DNA from 2 places in the Streptomyces sp. NPDC086766 genome. Region 1 is predicted to be linked to the other one. Evidence: riboswitches for the same ligand, from Rfam matches in the RefSeq annotation. Region 1 holds a riboswitch; the other holds the start of a gene.
The links. Region 1 has a riboswitch for cobalamin ahead of ACIPM1_RS27280 (cobalamin biosynthesis protein). Riboswitches for the same ligand answer to the same signal wherever they lie in the genome.
Positions count from the first base shown of each region.

Region 2: it holds a riboswitch for cobalamin, as region 1 does, so the genes downstream of both, ACIPM1_RS11910 (HoxN/HupN/NixA family nickel/cobalt transporter) here and ACIPM1_RS27280 (cobalamin biosynthesis protein) in region 1, are expected to answer to the same signal.

Region 1 is NZ_JBIVBI010000017.1:94,408-103,247, forward strand. Features, by position in the region: gene cobN (cobaltochelatase subunit CobN) at 1-1,518, opposite strand, end outside; gene ACIPM1_RS27275 (cobyric acid synthase) at 1,515-3,062, opposite strand; gene ACIPM1_RS27280 (cobalamin biosynthesis protein) at 3,059-4,015, opposite strand; cobalamin riboswitch at 4,115-4,258, opposite strand; gene ACIPM1_RS27285 (hypothetical protein) at 4,419-4,649, opposite strand; gene ACIPM1_RS27290 (anion permease) at 4,684-5,934, opposite strand; gene ACIPM1_RS27295 (class II aldolase/adducin family protein) at 6,121-6,807, shown strand; gene ACIPM1_RS27300 (alpha/beta hydrolase family protein) at 6,913-8,040, shown strand; gene ACIPM1_RS27305 (hypothetical protein) at 8,631-8,840, shown strand, end outside.
Region 2 is NZ_JBIVBI010000005.1:273,261-282,100, forward strand. Features, by position in the region: gene ACIPM1_RS11900 (glycoside hydrolase family 13 protein) at 1-1,418, opposite strand, end outside; gene ACIPM1_RS11905 (metalloregulator ArsR/SmtB family transcription factor) at 1,628-2,002, opposite strand; cobalamin riboswitch at 2,082-2,282, shown strand; gene ACIPM1_RS11910 (HoxN/HupN/NixA family nickel/cobalt transporter) at 2,312-3,400, shown strand; gene ACIPM1_RS11915 (nucleoside hydrolase) at 3,393-4,388, opposite strand; gene ACIPM1_RS11920 (hypothetical protein) at 4,612-5,394, shown strand; gene ACIPM1_RS11925 (tetratricopeptide repeat protein) at 5,411-6,754, opposite strand; gene ACIPM1_RS11930 (hypothetical protein) at 6,943-7,110, shown strand; gene ACIPM1_RS11935 (extracellular solute-binding protein) at 7,202-8,698, opposite strand; gene ACIPM1_RS11940 (caspase family protein) at 8,698-8,840, opposite strand, start outside.

The DNA of each region.
Region 1 (8,840 bases):
GCCCATGTGGACGATCGCGTCGGCGCCGAAGGAGTTCTCCAGCCAGCGGTAGGCCGCCATGTAGTGGTGCGACGGCGGCATGTCGGGGTCGTGGTAGATCGCGATGGGGTTCTCCCCGAAGCCGCGGGGCGGCTGGATCATCACGACGACGTTCCCGAACCGCAGGGAGGCGAGCACGATGTCGTCGCCGTCGACGTACAGCGAGCCCGGCGGCTCGCCCCACGCGTCGAGCATCGCGGCCCGCAGTTCCGGGTCGAGCGCGTCGAACCAGGAGCGGTAGCCGGCCAGCGGCACGCGCGCGGGCGCGGCGGCGAGCTGCTCCTCCGTCAGCCACTCGACGTCGTGGCCGCCCGCCTCGATGAGCCGGTGGATCAGCTCGTCGCCGTTGTCGGGGTAGTCGGTGAGCGCGTACCCGGCGTCCCGCAGGGCGTCGAGGACCCGTACCGCCGAGGCCGGGGTGTCGAGGCCGACCGCGTTGCCGACGCGCGAGTGCTTGGTCGGGTAGGCGGTGAAGACCAGTGCGAGCCTCTTCTCCGCGTTCGGCTTGTGCCGCAGCCGCGCGTGCCGTACGGCGATCCCGGCCACGCGCGCGGCACGCTCCGGGTCGGCGACGTACACGGGGACGTCGTCGGGGCCCTGCTCCTTGAAGGAGAACGGCACGGTGATCAGGCGCCCGTCGAACTCGGGGATCGCGACCTGCATCGCCGCGTCCATGGGGGACAGGGCGGCGTCGGACTCCTCCCAGGCGGCATGGGAGGAGGTGAGGCAGAGTCCCTGAAGCACGGGCACGTCCAGCTCGGCCAGTGCCCCGACGTCCCAGGACTCCTCGTCCCCGCCCGCGGAGGCCTGCGAGGCGTGGGTGCCGCCGGCGGCGAGCACGGTGGCGACCAGGGCGTCGGCGCGGCCGAGGAGCTCGTACAGCCCGGGGTCAGCGCCGCGCAGCGAACCGCAGTACACCGGCAGGGCGTTGGCGCCGTGCGCCTCGATCGCGTCGCACAGGGTGTCCACGAAGGCGGTGTTGCCGCTCAGTTCGTGGGCCCGGTAGAACAGCACGCCCACGGTCGGGCGGTCCGCGGCGGAGGGGCGGTCGCCGTGGACGCCGTACTCGGGCATCCGCTGCGGCTCGTCGAAGCCCTCCCCGGTGAGCAGCACCGTGTCGGACAGGAAGCGGGCGAGTTCGGCGAGGTTGCCGGGCCCGCCCTCGACGAGGTAGCGCAGCGCTTCCGCGACCACTCCGGCCGGCGCCGACGACTCGGCCATCAGCTCCGCGTCCGGCACGCTCTCCCCGCCGAGCAGCACGGTCGGGACGCCGGACGCCCGCAGCGCGTCGAGTCCGTCCTCCCAGGCCCTTCTGCCGCCGAGCAGGCGTACGACGGCGAGGTCCGCGCCGTCGAGCAGGGCGGGCAGTTCGGTGTCGACGTCGACCCGGGTCGGGTTGCCGATCCGGTACGCGGCGCCGGAGGCCCGCGCCGCCAGCAGATCGGTGTCGGCGGTCGACAACAACAACACTGTGCTCATGCGGGCGCTCCCGGTGGGATGAAGGGCAGTCCTTGCGGCGCGCCGGACTCGATGAGCCGCCACAGCGCGTCCGTGTCCGCGTGCTGTTCGATCAGGTCGCCGAGCTTGTCGAGCTGCTCCTCGCGCAGCGCGGCGAAGGAGGTGCCGGGGGCGGGGACGAAGCGGCGGCCCGCGGCGGCCGCCACCTCGCGCAGGAAGGCCCGCCGGAAGGCGTCCGACTCCAGCGAGCCGTGCCAGTGGGTGCCCCAGACGCCGCCCACCCGGCAGCCGTCCAGGAAGGGTTCGCCGCCGGTGACCTCGGCGACCCCGTGGTGGATCTCGTAGCCCTCGACCCGCTCGCCGAGCGCCTCGCCGACGGGCCGGGCGAGGGTCTTCTCGCGGGCGAACCGCACCCGCACGGGCAGCAGTCCGAGCCCGTCGACGTGCCCGCGGCGGCTCTCGACCTCGTCCTCGATGTGCTCGCCGAGGAGCTGGAAGCCGCCGCAGACGCCGAGCACCGGCCGGCCCTCGGCCGCGCGCCGGGCGAGCGCGTCCGCCAGGCCCCGCTCGCGCAGCCACTCCAGGGCGCGGACCGTGCCGCGGGTGCCCGGGACGACGACGAGGTCCGCGTCGGCGAGTTCCTCGGGCCGGTCCACGAACCGCACCACGACGCCCGGTTCGGCGGCCAGCGCGTCCACGTCGGTGAAGTTGGACATCAGCGGCACGGCGCAGACGGCGACCCGCAGGACGTCCTCGCCGAGCGGAGGGGCCACCGCGGACTCCCGGACCGCGCCCCGCAGGGAGACCCTCCCCCAAGCTCTCAACTGCGTTCGAGCAGGGGGGACCCCCATCCCGTCCTCCTCGTCGATGCCGAGTCCGTGCCGGAACGGCAGCACGCCGTAACTGCGCCGCCCGGTCAGCCCGTGCAGCATGTCCAGGCCCGGCTCCAGCAGCGAGACGTCCCCGCGGAACTTGTTGACCAGGAACCCGGCGACGAGCTCCTGGTCCTCGGGCGACAGCAGGGCGACGGTGCCGAAGAAGGAGGCGAAGACGCCGCCGCGGTCGATGTCGCCGACCACGAGCACGGGCAGCCGCGCGTTGCGGGCGATGCCCATGTTCACGATGTCGGTGCGGCGCAGGTTGATCTCGGCCGGGCTGCCGGCGCCCTCGCAGATCACCGCGTCGTACGTGCCGCGCAGTTCGGCGAGGCAGTCCAGCACCGTGCCCAGCAGGCGCTGCTGCCGCCCGCCGTGGTACCCGCGCGCGCTCAGCTCGCCGACGGGCCTGCCGAGCAGCACGACCTGGCTGCTCTGCTCGCCGCCCGGCTTGAGCAGCACGGGGTTCATCAGCGCGGTCGGCTCCACCCGGCACGCCTGGGCCTGCATGGCCTGCGCCCGCCCGATCTCGGCGCCCTCGCGCGTCACGAACGAGTTGAGGGACATGTTCTGCGCCTTGAACGGCGCGACCTTGACCCCCTGCCGCACCAGCCACCGGCAGATCCCGGCGGTGACGACGCTCTTCCCGGCGTCGGAGGTCGTACCGGCGACGAGCAGCCCGCCGTTCATCGCCCACGTCCCTTCGCGAGGACGGCGCGCATCGCGAACCGTCCGGCCACGCCGGCGCCCAGGGCGAGCAGGCCCACCCGGCGGGAGAGCCGTACCGCCCGTTCGATGTCACCCACCCGGACGGCGCGCCCCGGTCCGTTGAGCACCGGCCGGTGCTCAACGCGCCCCCCGTACGCGAGGGTGCCGCCGAGCCGCACTCCGAGCGCCCCGGCGAACGAGGCCTCGACCGGGCCGGCGTTGGGGCTCGGGTGCCGTCCGGCGTCGGCCCGCCAGGCACGGACGGCGCCGCGCGGATCGGGCCCGGCCGCGGCCGCCAGTACGGCGGTGAGCCGCGCCCCCGGCCACCCGGCGAGGTCGTCCAGGCGCGCGGAGGCCCAGCCGTAGCGCACGTGGCGCGGCGACTTGTGCCCGACCATGGCGTCCAGGGTGTTGACGGCCCGGAACCCGAGGAGCCCCGGCACCCCGGCGAGAGCCCCCCAGGTGAGGGCGCCCACCACGGCGTCGGAGGTGTTCTCGGCGACGGACTCCACGACGGCGCGGGCGATCCCGTCGGCGTCCAGGGCCTCGGGGTCCCGCCCGCACAGATGGGGCAGCCGCGTCCGGGCGGCCTCGACGTCCCCGGCCGCCAGGGCCCGCCCGACGGCCCGCGCCTCCCGGGCGAGCGAGGTCCCGCCGAGCACGGACCAGGTGGCGGCGGCGGTCAGGGCGGTGGAGGCGGTGGGGGAGCGGCGTACGGCGGACGCGGCGAGCGCGGCGCAGGCCACGGTGCCGCCCACGCACACGGCGGAGTGCAGCGCCCCCCAGCCCCGGTGGTCACGCCACAGCACGGATTCCACGGCGGCGGCGGCGCGGCCGAACGCGGCGACCGGATGCCCGCGGCGCGGATCGCCGAGGAGCAGGTCGCCGAGGAGGCCGGCGGCGGCGCCGTACGCGAAGACGCGGTCGGCACCCATCGCCTCAGCCGACCGCGGGGGCGGGCGGGACGTCGCTGGTGAACCTCGGATGGGAGCCGCGCATGGCGATATGTCCTCACTCAGGGTGTCCACGCCCTGGTTCGACGAGACCGGCGGCGAGAGTTCCTGGCTTCCGGGAAGTTCATTCCCCGGTGACAGTGGCGGGACCGCGCCGGATTCGCACCGGCTTCCTCTCCTGCTGCCGTACTTGGCGTGGGCAGTCCACCACGCCCCGCGAACACCCGTCAACTCGCCTTTGACCTGCACCGGGGGACTGAGATGAGGCCCACATCGGCCTGCGGCGGCACGGAAAAAGCCCGCCCGGTCCGCGCCGCCGAGGAGGGCGGTGCGGACCGGGCGGGCGACGAACTGCCCCGAGGCCGGGCGATGGCCGGGCCTGGGGTCAGGACTTGGCCATGATCAGGTAGATGCCGTAGGCCACGGCGGCGGCGCACGCCGCGAAGCAGACGTACGCGCCGGTGGCGGCGACCGCCCCGCCGCCGCTGCCCTCGGCGGCGGCCCGCTCGCGGCGGGACAGGCCCGCGATGCCGAGGGTGAACAGGGCCACCAGGCCCACCGTGACCGAGAGGCTCACGCCGATGACGGAGCCGATGGCTGCCCAGTCGATCTTCATGGTGATGTTCCTTCTGTAACCGGGTGCTCGGGGCTCAGACGGCGGCGGGCGGGTTCGCCCGGTCGGCGGAGGCGGAGGCCTGCGCCGGGACGGAGGCCGCGAGGGCGCCGGTCTCGGTCGCCACGGCGCCCACCGGGGGCGGGGTCACGGCGGCCATCGCCTGGGTCACCACGCCGGCCGGCTCGTCGGTGTGGTTGACGTTGGTGTGGTCGACGACCTCACGGCGCGACAGCTTCCAGATCACGGCGCTGGAGACCACCAGGAAGACGGCCACCACGGCGGTGCCCCAGTCGCCGAGGCCGGTGACGGCCTCCGCGCCGGCGCCCACGAGGGCCGCGGCCGGGAGGGTCAGCACCCAGGCCACGAGCATCCGGGTCGCGGTCGACCAGCGGACGACGCCGCCCTTGCGGCCGAGGCCCGCGCCCATCACCGAGCCGGAGACGACGTGGGTGGTGGAGAGGGAGAAGCCGAGGTGGGAGGAGGCCAGGATGGCGGTGGCCGCGCTGGTCTGGGCGGCGAAGCCCTGCTGCGGCTCCAGCTCGGTCAGGCCCTTGCCCATGGTGCGGATGATGCGCCAGCCGCCGATGTAGGTGCCGAGCGCGATGGCGAGACCCGCGGACAGGATGACCCAGGTGGGAGGGTTGGAACCCGGGGCGATGGCACCGCCGGCGATCAGGGCGAGGGTGATGACACCCATCGTCTTCTGCGCGTCGTTGGTGCCGTGGGCCAGCGAGACCAGGCCCGCGGAGGCGATCTGGCCCGCGCGGTGGCCCTTGTCGGCGGCCTTGCCGTTCGACTTCCCGCCCAGCGCGTAGCTCAGCCGGGTCGAGAGCATCGCCGCGAGGCCGGCGACCACCGGGGCGGCGACGGCGGGCAGCAGCACCTTGGTGACGAGCACGTCGCCGTGGACCGCGCCGAGGCCGGCCGAGGCGACGGCGGCGCCGATCAGGCCGCCCATCAGGGCGTGCGAGGAACTGGACGGGAGACCGACGAGCCAGGTCACCAGGTTCCAGAGGATCGCGCCGACCAGGGCGGCGAAGATGACCTCGGGACGGATGCCGGTCTCGTCGACGAGACCCTTGGAGATCGTGTTCGCGACCTCCACGGAGAGGAAGGCGCCCACCAGGTTGAGCGCGGCGGACAGAGCCACCGCGACCTTGGGCTTGAGTGCACCGGTGGAGATGGTCGTGGCCATCGCGTTGGCGGTGTCGTGGAAACCGTTCGTGAAATCGAACGCGAGTGCGGTTATTACCACAATCGCGAGGATCAGCGAGAAGCTTTCCATTTACCCAGGCAATCGTTCGAGGTCATTGGCTGGTCGAACGTACGTAACCAGGGTGAACGGAAGATGAACTGAGACGGTCCTCAGGGTGTCCGTAAAAGAGGGTCCGCGCTCCACCGTACGCCGCGTGCCGGGGAGGGGATTCCGGCCATCCCGGCCGGGCGGGCCGCCGCCTGGCAGGATCGCGTCATGGCTGAGCAGAAGCGGGACCAGGGGAAGGGGAGGGGCGTGCGTGCCGAGGAGGCCCGCGCCTGGGAGGCGCTGGTCGCCACCGCCCGCCGCACGGCGGCCGAGGGCCTGGTCGTCGGCACCTCCGGCAACGTGTCGGTGCGCGTCGGGGACACCGTGCTGGTCACCCCGTCGGGCGTGCCCTACGACCGGCTCACGCCGGACGACGTGACCGGTGTCGGCCTCGACGGCCGGCAGGTGCTCGGCACCCTGGTGCCGACCAGTGAACTGCCCCTGCACCTCGCGATCCACCGCACCACCGACGCGGGCGCGGTCGTCCACACCCACGCCGTGCACGCCACCGCCGTCTCGACGCTCGTGACCGAGCTGCCCCTGATCCACTACATGGCCGGCGCCCTCGGCGGCCCCGTCCGGGTCGCCCCCTACGCGACCTACGGCACCGAGGAACTGGCCGAAAACATGCTGCGCGCCCTCGACGGCCGTTCCGGCTGCCTGCTCCAGAACCACGGCACCGTCACCCACGGCGCCACCCTCGACCAGGCCTACGACCGCACCGCCCAGCTGGAATGGATGTGCCGTCTGTGGCTGACCGCGTCCTCCGTGCCGGGACTGGCCCCCTCCCTGCTGTCACCGGAGCAACTGGCACAGGCGCAGGAGCGGCTGCGGGGGTACGGACAGCGGAGGTAGGCCCTCGCAGGGATGAAAGCCGCTGTTTCCTGGAACCCGCAGGACATGTCACCCCGACCCTTCCTCCCGCTGGCCGGTGGCCCGGCGCGCCAGGACACTGGACCCGTGCGCTCAGTCAAAGCGACGGCCGCGGCCGTCACCGTGGCCCTGGCGGCCGGCGCGGCCGGCATCGCCGCCGGGCGGCTCGCCAGCGACGCCGCGCTCAAGGCGCCCCCGGGCCGACCGCTGCCCACCGAGCCGCGGCTCACCGTGCACGGCACGGCGCCGGGCCGGATCACCCTCACCCGCGACCTCGCCTCCCTGCGCCCCGGCATCTACGGCCTGTCCGGCGACGGCTCGCACGCCGTCGTCGGCCCGGTGCTGCCGACCGCACCGCACCGCGCCGACGCCGTCGTGCGCCGCCTGGAACGCGTCACCCACGGCACCCTGCGCACCCACGACAAGGTCTGGCTCACCCCGAACGTGCACGTCGGCAACCCGGACTCCGCCCTCGGCCTCGACCACGCCGACATCGACGTCCCCGGCGAACTCGGCCCCCTCCCCGCGTGGTTCGTGCCCGGCGTCCGCGACACCTGGGTCATCACGGTGCACGGCCTGGGCGCCACCCGCGAACTCCCCATGAACCTCATGGGCTTCCTGCACCGCCGCCGCTTCCCGGTGCTCGACATCGCCTACCGCGGCGACCTCGGCGCGCCCCGCTCCCCGGACGGCCTCAACCACCTCGGCGAGACCGAGTGGCGCGACCTGGACGCGGCGATCCGCTACGCCGTCCGGTACGGCGCCGAGCGCGTCATCCTGTACGGCTGGTCCACCGGCGCCACCATGGCCCTGCGCGCCGCGGCCCACTCGGGCCTGCGCGACCGCGTCTCCGGGCTGGTGCTGGACTCGCCGGTGCTCGACTGGGAGGCGACGCTGCGGGCCCTGGCCACCGCGCGGCACACCCCGGCCGCGCTGCTGCCGCTCGCGGTGCGCGCCGCCCAGGGGCGCACCGGGCTCTCCGGCGACCGCCGCGCCGACGTGACCGACCCGGCCCGGCTCGAGGTGCCGACGATGATCTTCCACGGCCCGGACGACACCGTGGCCCCCTGGCAGCCCTCCCGCCGCCTCGCCGCCCGCCGCCCCGACCTCGTCACCCTGCAGACGGTCTCCCAGGCCCCGCACGGCGCCATGTGGAACGCCGACCCGGAGGGCTACGAGGAGGCGCTGCGGCGCTTCCTGACGCCCCTCATGTGACAGGTCCTGACCTCTTCTCATGTGACATGGGCCACCAACTCCCGCCCGGGCGTTCCCGGTCCGGCGGAGCGGCGGACGCGTCAGGAGCACGGGCAGGCGGTCGGCGAACGGGAGAGGCTTCGGCGAGCGGGAGAGGCGCCGGCGAGCGGGAGAGGCCGCCGGAGGCCCGCCCGCCCGCAGGGGGCCGCGCTGCCCGTGCACCGGCGGCTGCGCGGGCGTGGACGACGAGTGGGGACGGTGTGCCCGGAGTGTGGACGCGGGGCGCGCGGGGGCGTCCCGGCGGCTGTCCGCGCGGCGGTCCCGGCGGTTCCGTTCCGGGGCGTACCGCTGGCTTGATCACGCCTCGTCGGGCCCGGTGAGACCGGGTGCGTTGGCCATCCCCGTCGCCCCTGGTGACATTCCGTTTGGGTTTTCGGACCGTCAACCGGAAGACTGCACCCGTGACGTCCCGTATCCCGCGCGACTCAAGGCTTCGACTCGTCCGCCCGCGGCCCCTGGCCGCCGCCCCCCGAGCCGTGAACCAGCGGCGCACGCGCCGCCCCGCACCGCGCCCCCCGGAGGGCACCCCGGCACCCGCCGAGCTGGCCGGAATGGCACGCTCCCGCCTGGCGGGAGCGGCCCGCGTCGCCCGCTGGGCCGACGCCGCCCTCGGCCCCGGCCGGGACGGCGCCACCACGGACGGCAGGGCCGCCCTCTCCGACGCGACCGCCGAACGGGCGGCCCGCGAGCTGGGGCTGACCGCGGTTCAGGTCCGCGCCGAGTGGGACACCGCCCGCCTGGCCGGCCTGGTCGAGGTGCAC
Region 2 (8,840 bases), on a different contig from region 1:
TCCTGCGCCTCGACGGCGTACGCGGCGAAGCCGTCCGGCTGCGGCAGCCAGGCGGCGCCCGCGCCGAAGCCGAACGACGGTCCGCCGGTCGTCCACGGCAGCGGCACCCGGCAGCCGTCGCGGCCCTTGCGGACACGCCCGGTCTGCTCCCAGATCGGGTCCTGGAGCACCTCCGTGGGCAGGTCGGCCACCTCGGGCAGGCCGAGTTCCTCGCCCTGGTAGACGTAGGCCGAACCGGGCAGGGCGAGCATCAGCAGCGTCGCCGCGCGGGCCCGGCGCAGCCCCGCCGCCGCGTCGACCGCCGGGGCGCGGCCGCCGGACAGCAGCCAGGCGTTGCCGTCGGTGCCGGGCGGAAGCATCAGACGGGAGGTGTGCCGGACGACGTCGTGGTTGGACAGCACCCAGGTGGCCAACGCCCCCGCGGCGCGCGCGGTGCGCAGCGACTCGGTGATGACCCGGCGCAGCTCGTCGGCGTCCCATCCGCTCTGCAGGTACTCGAAGTTGAAGGCCTGGCCGAGTTCGTCCGGGCGGGCGTACAGCGCACGCCGGTCGCCCGGCACCCAGGCCTCGGCGACCGCCGTGCGCGGCGGGGTGTAGGCGTCGAAGATCTTCCGCCAGTCCCGGTAGACCTCGTGCACCTCGTCCCGGTCGTAGTAGGGGTGGCTGCCGGGCGGTACCCGCAGCAGCGCGTCCTCGCCGGTGGCGCCGATGTCCCCGAGGTCCCGCAGCGGCTCGTCGAGGTCCTTGACCAGGGCGTGCGCGACGTCCACGCGGAAGCCGTCGACCCCGCGGTCGGACCAGAACCGCAGCGTGGTGCGGAAGTCGGCGCGGACCTCCTCGTTCTGCCAGTTCAGGTCGGGCTGCTCGGGTGCGAAGAGGTGCAGGTACCACTGCCCGTCGGGCACCCGCCGCCACGCGCTGCCGCCGAAGACGGACTGCCAGTCGGTGGGCGGGAGTTCTCCGTGCTCACCCCGGCCGTCGCGGAAGACGTACCGGTCCCGGGCCGGGGATCCGGGGCCGGACCGCAGCGCCTCCTCGAACCAGCGGTGCTGCCGCGAGGTGTGGTTGGGCACGATGTCGGCGATCACCTTCAGGCCCAGCCGGTGCGCCTCGGCGACCATGGCGTCGAAGTCGGCGAGGGTGCCCAGGCGCGGGTCGACGTCCCGGTGGTCGGCGACGTCGTAGCCGCCGTCGGCCAGTTCGGAGGGGTAGAAGGGGCTGAGCCACAGGGCGTCGACGCCGAGCGCGGCGAGGTGGTTCAGCCGCTGGGTGATGCCCCGGATGTCGCCGAGTCCGTCGCCGTCGGCGTCGGCGAAGCTGCGGGGGTAGACCTGGTAGACGACGGCCTGCCGCCACCAGTCGGGGTCGCGGGACGAGAGGTCGGGCGGGGAGCCGTGCGTGGTGGTGCGGTCGGTCACGCTTTCTCCTCTTCGGCTGCGTACGAGCGTCACGTAGGACTCTGTCCACCTCGCCGGAAAAGTGAAACCCGTACGGACCACGGGGAGTTGGCTCGCCGGGCGGCACGCGCCCGCGCCGGACCGGCGCACGCCGGATCGACGGAAGCGGGTCGGCGCACGCCGGATCACCGCACCTCACACAAGGGCGCGCCGGGGCGGCCCGCGCCGGATCAGCGGGGGCCGGGGCGGCCCGTGTCGGCCACGCAGTGCTGCAGCAACTGCCGCACCTGCGGGTCGACGATCCGGTAGCGCACCACGCGCCCCTCCTTGTCGCCCTCGACGGCCCCCGCCGCGCGCAGCAGCCGCAGGGCCTGTGAGACGGCCGGATCGTTCATGCCCGTGGCGATCGCGAGGTCGGAGACGGCGAGCGGGCCGGTGCGGTGCAGCGCCAGCAGCAGGGCGAGCCGCTTGGGGTCGGCGAGCAGGGAGAAGCGGTCGGCCCAGGCACGGACGTGGCCGGCATCGCCGATCGCGGCGATGGCGTCGCACACCCGGTGGCCGTCGATCGTGCGGCGGTCTGCGCGGTCCGCGGGGACGAGATGCATGGCGTCATCCTCGCAGGCGCCCCGTGTGATCTTCCATACCTGCCCAGGTGCGCAGCTATGCAGGGAACCGCTCACGGCCCTACGGTGGGCGGGCCGTGGTGTTCGGGAAGCCGGTGACGGCCCTTCAGGGGCCCATGCCGGAGCGGCCCTCGCCACTGTGATCGGGGAGTTCCCGTTCCGTCCGGCTCACGCCGGGCCACTGGTCGCACGACCGGGAAGGCAGGGACGGCGGACGCACGACCCGTAAGCCAGGAGACCGGCCACGGCAGCTCACGAAGTGATCCACGAGGTGCTGGAGCGTGATACCGGATGACCCTGCCCGACCCTGCCCCGACGCCGTCCTTCCGCTGGCGCCGGGAGGACACCCTCAAGACCGCCGGCCTGATGGCCGTCATCGCCGTGCTGCATGTCGTGGCCTTCGGCGTGCTGTTCCTCCTCGTCGTGCCCGGGCACTACGAGGTCGGCTCCCAGGCCTTCGGCATCGGCCTCGGCGTCACCGCCTACACCCTCGGCATGCGGCACGCCTTCGACGCCGACCACATCGCCGCCATCGACAACACCACCCGCAAGCTGATGGCCGACGGCAAGCGGCCGGTGTCGGTCGGCTTCTGGTTCGCGCTGGGCCACTCCAGTGTGGTCGTCGTGCTCGCCGTGCTGATCGCGGGCGGCACCCAGCTCGCCGGAAAGGTCATGGACCAGGGCTCGCGCACCCACCAGGTCCTCGGCTTCATGGGGACGACCGTCTCGGGCACGTTCCTCTACCTGATCGCGGCCCTCAACCTGGTCGCCCTGATCGGCATCCTCAAGGTCTTCCGGGCGATGCGGGCGGGCACCTACGACGAGCGGGAGCTCGAAGAGCACCTGGACTCCCGCGGGTTCATGAACCGCGTCCTCGGCCGGCTGACCAGGTCCGTCAGCCGTCCCGGCCAGATGTTCCCGCTGGGCTTCCTGTTCGGCCTCGGCTTCGACACGGCCACCGAGGTCACGCTGATGGTGATGGCGGGCTCGGGGGCGGCGGCCGGGCTGCCCTGGTACGCGATCCTGTGCCTGCCCCTGCTGTTCGCCGCGGGCATGAGCCTGTTCGACACCCTCGACGGCACGTTCATGAACTTCGCCTACCAGTGGGCGTTCTCCAACCCCGTCCGCAAGGTGTTCTACAACCTCACCATCACCGGCCTGTCGATCGCCGTCGCCTTCTTCATCGGCACCATCGAGCTGGTCGGCGTGCTGCACGACAAGCTCGACCTGCGCGACGACGTGACCGGCTGGATCGCCGGGCTGGACCTGGACAACGTCGGCTACGTCATCGTGGGCCTGTTCGTCGTGGTGTGGGCGGCGGCGCTGTCGTACTGGAAGGTGGCCAAGGTCGAGCAGCGATGGGCGGCCGACCTCAACTAGCCCCCGCCCGGGCCTCGTTCTCGACGGTCGTGAGATACAGCTTCACGTAGCGCTCGACGTCGACGTCCAGGGCCACGTCCACCAGCGGCTGTTCGCGCATCTCGCCGTGCAGCTCCGCCTCGCCCGGCCGCGGGCGGCGGTCGACGACCGTCTGCCCGCGGGCCGGGCCCGGCGCGAGGTTCACCTCCACCGGCAGGCGTTGGGTGGCCAGTCCCGCCGGGTCGGCGACCGAGCAGACCGCACCCGCGTCGCCGAGGCCGCCGCAGACGTCGCCGAGGGCGTCGGAGGGGGCCTGGTAGGTCGCCGGGTCGCGGTGGGACAGCAGCCGCCCGGCCAGCCGGGCGCCGGGCTCCGCGCTCTCCCGCAGCCGCCGTACGTCCGCCGCCGGGACGACCACCCGCTCGAACACGTCGAGGCCGTACATGGTCATCGGCACCTCGGCGGTCAGCAGGATCGCCGCCGCCTCGGGATCGTGCCAGACGTTGAACTCGGCGACCGCCGTGGCGTTCCCGGCGGCCACCGCGCCGCCCATGAACACGATCCGCTCGATGTTGCCCGTCACCTCCGGATGGGTGCGCAGCAGCAGGGCGATGTTCGTCAGCGGGGCCGTCGGGACCAGGGTGACCGGACGGTCGGACACCAGGATCTCGCGCCGGAGCAGCGCCACCGCGTCCACGTCGACGGGACGGCGGCGCGGCGCGGGCAGGCCGAGGTCGCCCATGCCGTCCCGGCCGTGCACGTGGTGCGCGCCGCGGGCCGGCTCGATCAGCGGGCGCCGGGCGCCGCGCGCGACGGGCACGTCGCCGGCGCCCGCCTGCTCCAGGACGGTCAGGGTGTTGCGCACCACCTGGTCCACGTCCGTGTTCCCGGCGACACAGGTGACCGCACGCAGGTCGAGACCCGGATGGCGTACGGCGAACAGCAGGGCCAGGGCGTCGTCGACGCCGGTGTCGCAGTCGATCACCACGGGGACGGGCTGACCGGTCACGGCGGGCTCCTTCCGTCGCACCGACCCTATGCGCCACTCGGCGACAGCACGGGCCGGGGCACGCGCGCCGCGGCCGGCTCGGTCACGGCGGGGCGGCCGCCGACCCGGCGGAGTTCCGCCCGAACGATCACCCGGACGGCCCGGCTCGGTGGTGCGGGGGCGCCACCGGTGGTGCCGTGAACTGAGCCACGCCCCTCGCATCCGCACGTCTGGAGGCACCGCCATGCCCCGCTTCCCGGCCCCCGCCCTCTCCACCTCGACCGTGGTGACCACGGTCCTCGCCGCTGCCCTGGGGATCACGGCCGCCTGCACGGCCGGGGGCATCGGGAAGGCCGAACCGCCCCCGGTGACGGCGCCGGACACCCGCACGCCCGCCGCGTCCGCGGCCGGGTCCGCGCTGACCGCCGCACAGGCGCAGGCAGCCCTGCTCACCCAGGCCGACCTGGGGTCGCCGTGGGCGCCCACCGAGGGCGTCGCGACCTGGCGGGACGGACTGCTCAAGGCGAGCACCGGGACACCCGACTGCCAGCGTCTGCTCGACGCCCTCTACGCCGACGAGCCGCTCGGCACGCCGACCGGGACGCACGCGGTCGCCGCCTTCGACAACGGCGACGACGCGGCCCAGCTGCGCTACCAGGTCCTCGACCGCCCGGCGGCGGACGTGGACCGGTCCCTGGCCTGGCTGAAGAAGCTGCCGAAGACCTGCGCACAGTTCACGGCGACGACCACCCGGGCCGGCACGCAGCAGGTGGAGGTCACCGATCTCGGACTGCCGGCCGTCGGCGACGCCCGCCAGGGGCTGCGGGTGGTGCTGACCGGCAGGAACTCCGACGGCGACCGGACCGTGCTCACCCTGGACGTGGCCGCGGTGCGGGTCGGCGGTACCGCGATCACCCTCACCGACGGCGCCCTCGGCGGCATCTCGTCCGACGCCACCGCGCAGACGGCCCAGCGGGGCGCCCAGCGTCTGGCGGAGATCCGCCGGCGGGCGCGGGTGCAGGCCTGAGAGGGGTGAGCCCCCCTCACAGGAGCGGCTGGGCGGGCGCCGGGCCCAGAGTGGTGGTGCCGGGGGCCGTGCGGTGGCCCAGGCCGGTGCGGTAGGCGTCCAGGGCGGCCTCGACGCGGCCGGTGCGGCGCAGCAGGTCGCCGAGGAGGCGGCACAGGTCGGCCAGGTCGCCGGCCGCGCCCGCCCGCTCCAGGAGGCTCAGCGCGCGGACGTAGTGCTCCTCGGCTGCCTCGGTGTCGCGTGCGTCCTCCGCGATGATGCCGAGCAGTCGGTGCGCGGCGGCCGCGTGGACGGCGCCGCGCTCGGAGGAGAGGTCGCCGAGGACGTCGAGCAGCAGCGCCGCGGCCTCCTCCGACCTGCCGCGCCGGTGCAGCACATCGGCCAGCTCGACCACGACCTGACTGGTGTAGAGCGCCGCCCGCCGGGCCGACAGCATGGCCTTCGCGGAGCGCAACTCCTCCTCGGCACGCTCCAGTTCGCCGTTCTGCGCGCAGACGTAGCCGCGCATCCAGTGGCATTTGGCCAGTTCGGTGCGCAGCTGGAGGCGACGGTAGAGCTCGGCGGCCTTGGCGAGCGACGCGTCGGCCTCGGCGACCCGGCCCTCGGCCAGCAGGGTGCGGGCGACCGAGCGGTGCATCCGGGCCACCAGCGCCGGGTCGCCCGCCTGCGGGGCGAGGGCCAGCGCGAACTCCGCCGCCTGCGCCGCCCGCGCGTGCGCCCCCATGTCCATGTACGGCCCGATCACGCTGGCGTACAGCAGGAGCAGCGCGTCCGGGTCGTGCAGTCCGCCGCGGTTGAGTTCGTCGAGGGTGGATTCGAGGAGGTAGACGGCGTACCGGAGTTCGCCGGCCAGGTAGTGGGAGACGGCGCGGCCGCGCAGGGCGGGCACGCGGGCGGGCAGCGGCGCGTCGGCGAGGGCCCGCTCGGACCGCTCGAAGTGCTGCCGCCCGGCCTCCAGTTCACCGGTCTCCAGGGCGCACTCGCCGAGCCCCAGCAGGGCCTCCGCCCGGACGTCGGCGAGTTCGTGCTCCTCGGCCTCCGCGAGCAGCCGCGCGTAGCTCTCGGCCGCCTTGCCGGTCTCCCCGGCGGCGAGGGCGCGCTGTGCCTCGGTGAGCCTGAGCCGCAGGTCGGTGGCGAGGTGGGCGGGGCGCCCGGTGGCGAGTTCGTCGAAGGCGACCCCGAGCCGGCCGGCGAGGTGCCTGAGCGCCTCGTCCGACGGCCGCACCCGTCCGGCCTCCAGGGTGGAGATGTAGGCGGGCGTGTACACGGGCTCCGCCAACTGCCGCCGATTGAGGCCTTGTTCGCGCCGCAGCCGCTGCACCCTGCGTCCGATGGTCTTCGGGTCGTCCCGCTTCGCCATGCGGTTCATCATGCCAGTAGGCCCACGTGCACCGAGCGGCCCGACGGGCCTGCCGAGGCGCCCGTGCGAGACGGCTCGATGACGCCCAACTGCCTTGGGTCCCCTTTCGGTTCGGCCTCCCGACCCCCTAGGTTGGGGAGCGCATTAAGCGTGCTTGATCCATCACTGTCGCTGCGAGGTCGGTTGCCGTGCCCGGACGCACTGTCGCGCGCCATGGACGCATCTCCGCACGTCACGCCAGAGGATTCGGCGCGGCGGTCATAGCCGTCGCCGCCCTGATCGCCGCCGCCAACGCCGGCCCCGCGCGCGCGTCGGACGCCGCACCGGCCGCCCACCAGACGGCCCGGCACCGCTAGGGCCTTTCCTTCGGACGGAGCCGGAGGTCGCGGGGCCCGACCGGCCCGGTCCCGAAGAAGGACCCTGGCCGGCCGGGTCCCGAAGAAGTCCCTAGTCCGGCAGTGCCCGGCGCAGGGCGCGGTCCAGGCGGGCGGCCAGGTCCGCGTCGCCCGGCGGGTCGTCGGTGAACAGGGCCCCGAGCTCCGCGGTGAACGTCTGGGTGAAGGCCCCGTAGAGCGGGGTGCTCGGCCGCCGCACCGCCGCGCGCAGGGCCGGCAGCAGGGTGCCGCGGGCGTAGCGGGGGCGGCCCGTCCGGTCGCGGGGCATGTGGTCGGCGCTCTCGCCGGTCGGCGACGCCGAGGCTCTCGCCCCGGAGGTGGGCGCGGAGGCGCAGGTGACGTGGTCGTCCACGTACGCCGAGGTGCGCGTCGCGGCGAAGCCCGCGTCCAGCAGGCAGCGTTCGCTCTCCGGGCTGGTGAGGAAGGTGATCAGCTCGGCCGCCTTCTCCGCCCGCTGCGAGTCCCGGGTCACCGCCAGGTTCTGCCCGCCGAGCACCGCGCGGCCGGGCAGCGGCGCCACGCCCAGCTGCTTCTCCGTGAAGGTCTGGTACAGCGTGCGGTAGGCGTACGGCCAGTGCCGCAGGAACGCGGTGCGGCCGTCCGCGAAGTCGCTGAGCGAGGCGGCCTCGTCGGAGTCGACGGCGTCGTCGAGGGTGTACGGCCTCGCGGTGCGCGCGCGCAGCTCCGCGATGCCGTCGCTCAGCTCCTGGACGTCACCGGTGTAGTGGCCGGAGGCGTCGGTGAGCGCGAAGCCCTTCGTCGCCGACGCGAACGCCTCGATCGCGTTGACCGTACGGCCCTCGTACCCGGCCAGCTGCGTGGTCCACGCCTTCTCGAACCCCTTGGGCCGGTGCGTGTTCAGGACGTCGCCCAGGTTGAGCAGGTCCTGCCAGTCGGTGCCGCCGCCGAGCGCGGTCTGCCGGACGCCCGCCTCGCGCAGGTAGTCCTTGCGGTAGTAGAGCAGCCCCACGTCGCTGTTGAACGGCACCGCGTACACCTTGTCCTTCCAGCGGGCGGTGCCGGCGACCGACGCGATCACGTCGGCGTCGACCGCCTGGTCGGACAGCGGGCGGATCAGCCCGGCCTCGGCGAACTCCGGCACCCAGGTCACGTCCAGGTTCACCACGTCGTACTGCGCGCTGGCCGACTGCAGGGCGCCCAGCAGCTGGCTGCGCTGCTCGTCGGCCGAGCCGGGCAGTTCCACCAGGCGGGCGGTGAAGTTCGAGTGCTCCTTGGCCTGTCGCTGGTTCCAGGCGTCGATGAGCTGCTCGCGGATGCCGTTCTTGCCGGTCACGTCACGGCCGCTGGCCACCACGATCTCCCCGGGCACGTCGGCGGCCCGTGTCTGCGACACCTGCGGGCCGCGCCCGGTGCAGGCGCCGACCGCGAGCAGCGGCAGCAGCGCGGGCAGGGCGAGCCGTCGCGCCCGCAGCCGAAGGGACACCGGCCGGCGTGGCTCGGGCCGCGTCGGCCGCCGTGAGATCAGTTGCCGGGGTGTGAGCCGCAGCCGCTGGGGCACCAGTCGCCCTGGCTTCGGTCGCAGTGGCATCAGTCCTCCCCCGTCCCCACCCGCGCGACCTCGTCGTGCAGTCCCGTGCCGAGGTCGTCGCCGGCGTCCAGGCAACGGCCCCCGCTCGCCTCGGCGATCAGGGCGTCGGGCCGGCCCTCGTCGCAGGAGCCCCCGGCCAGGG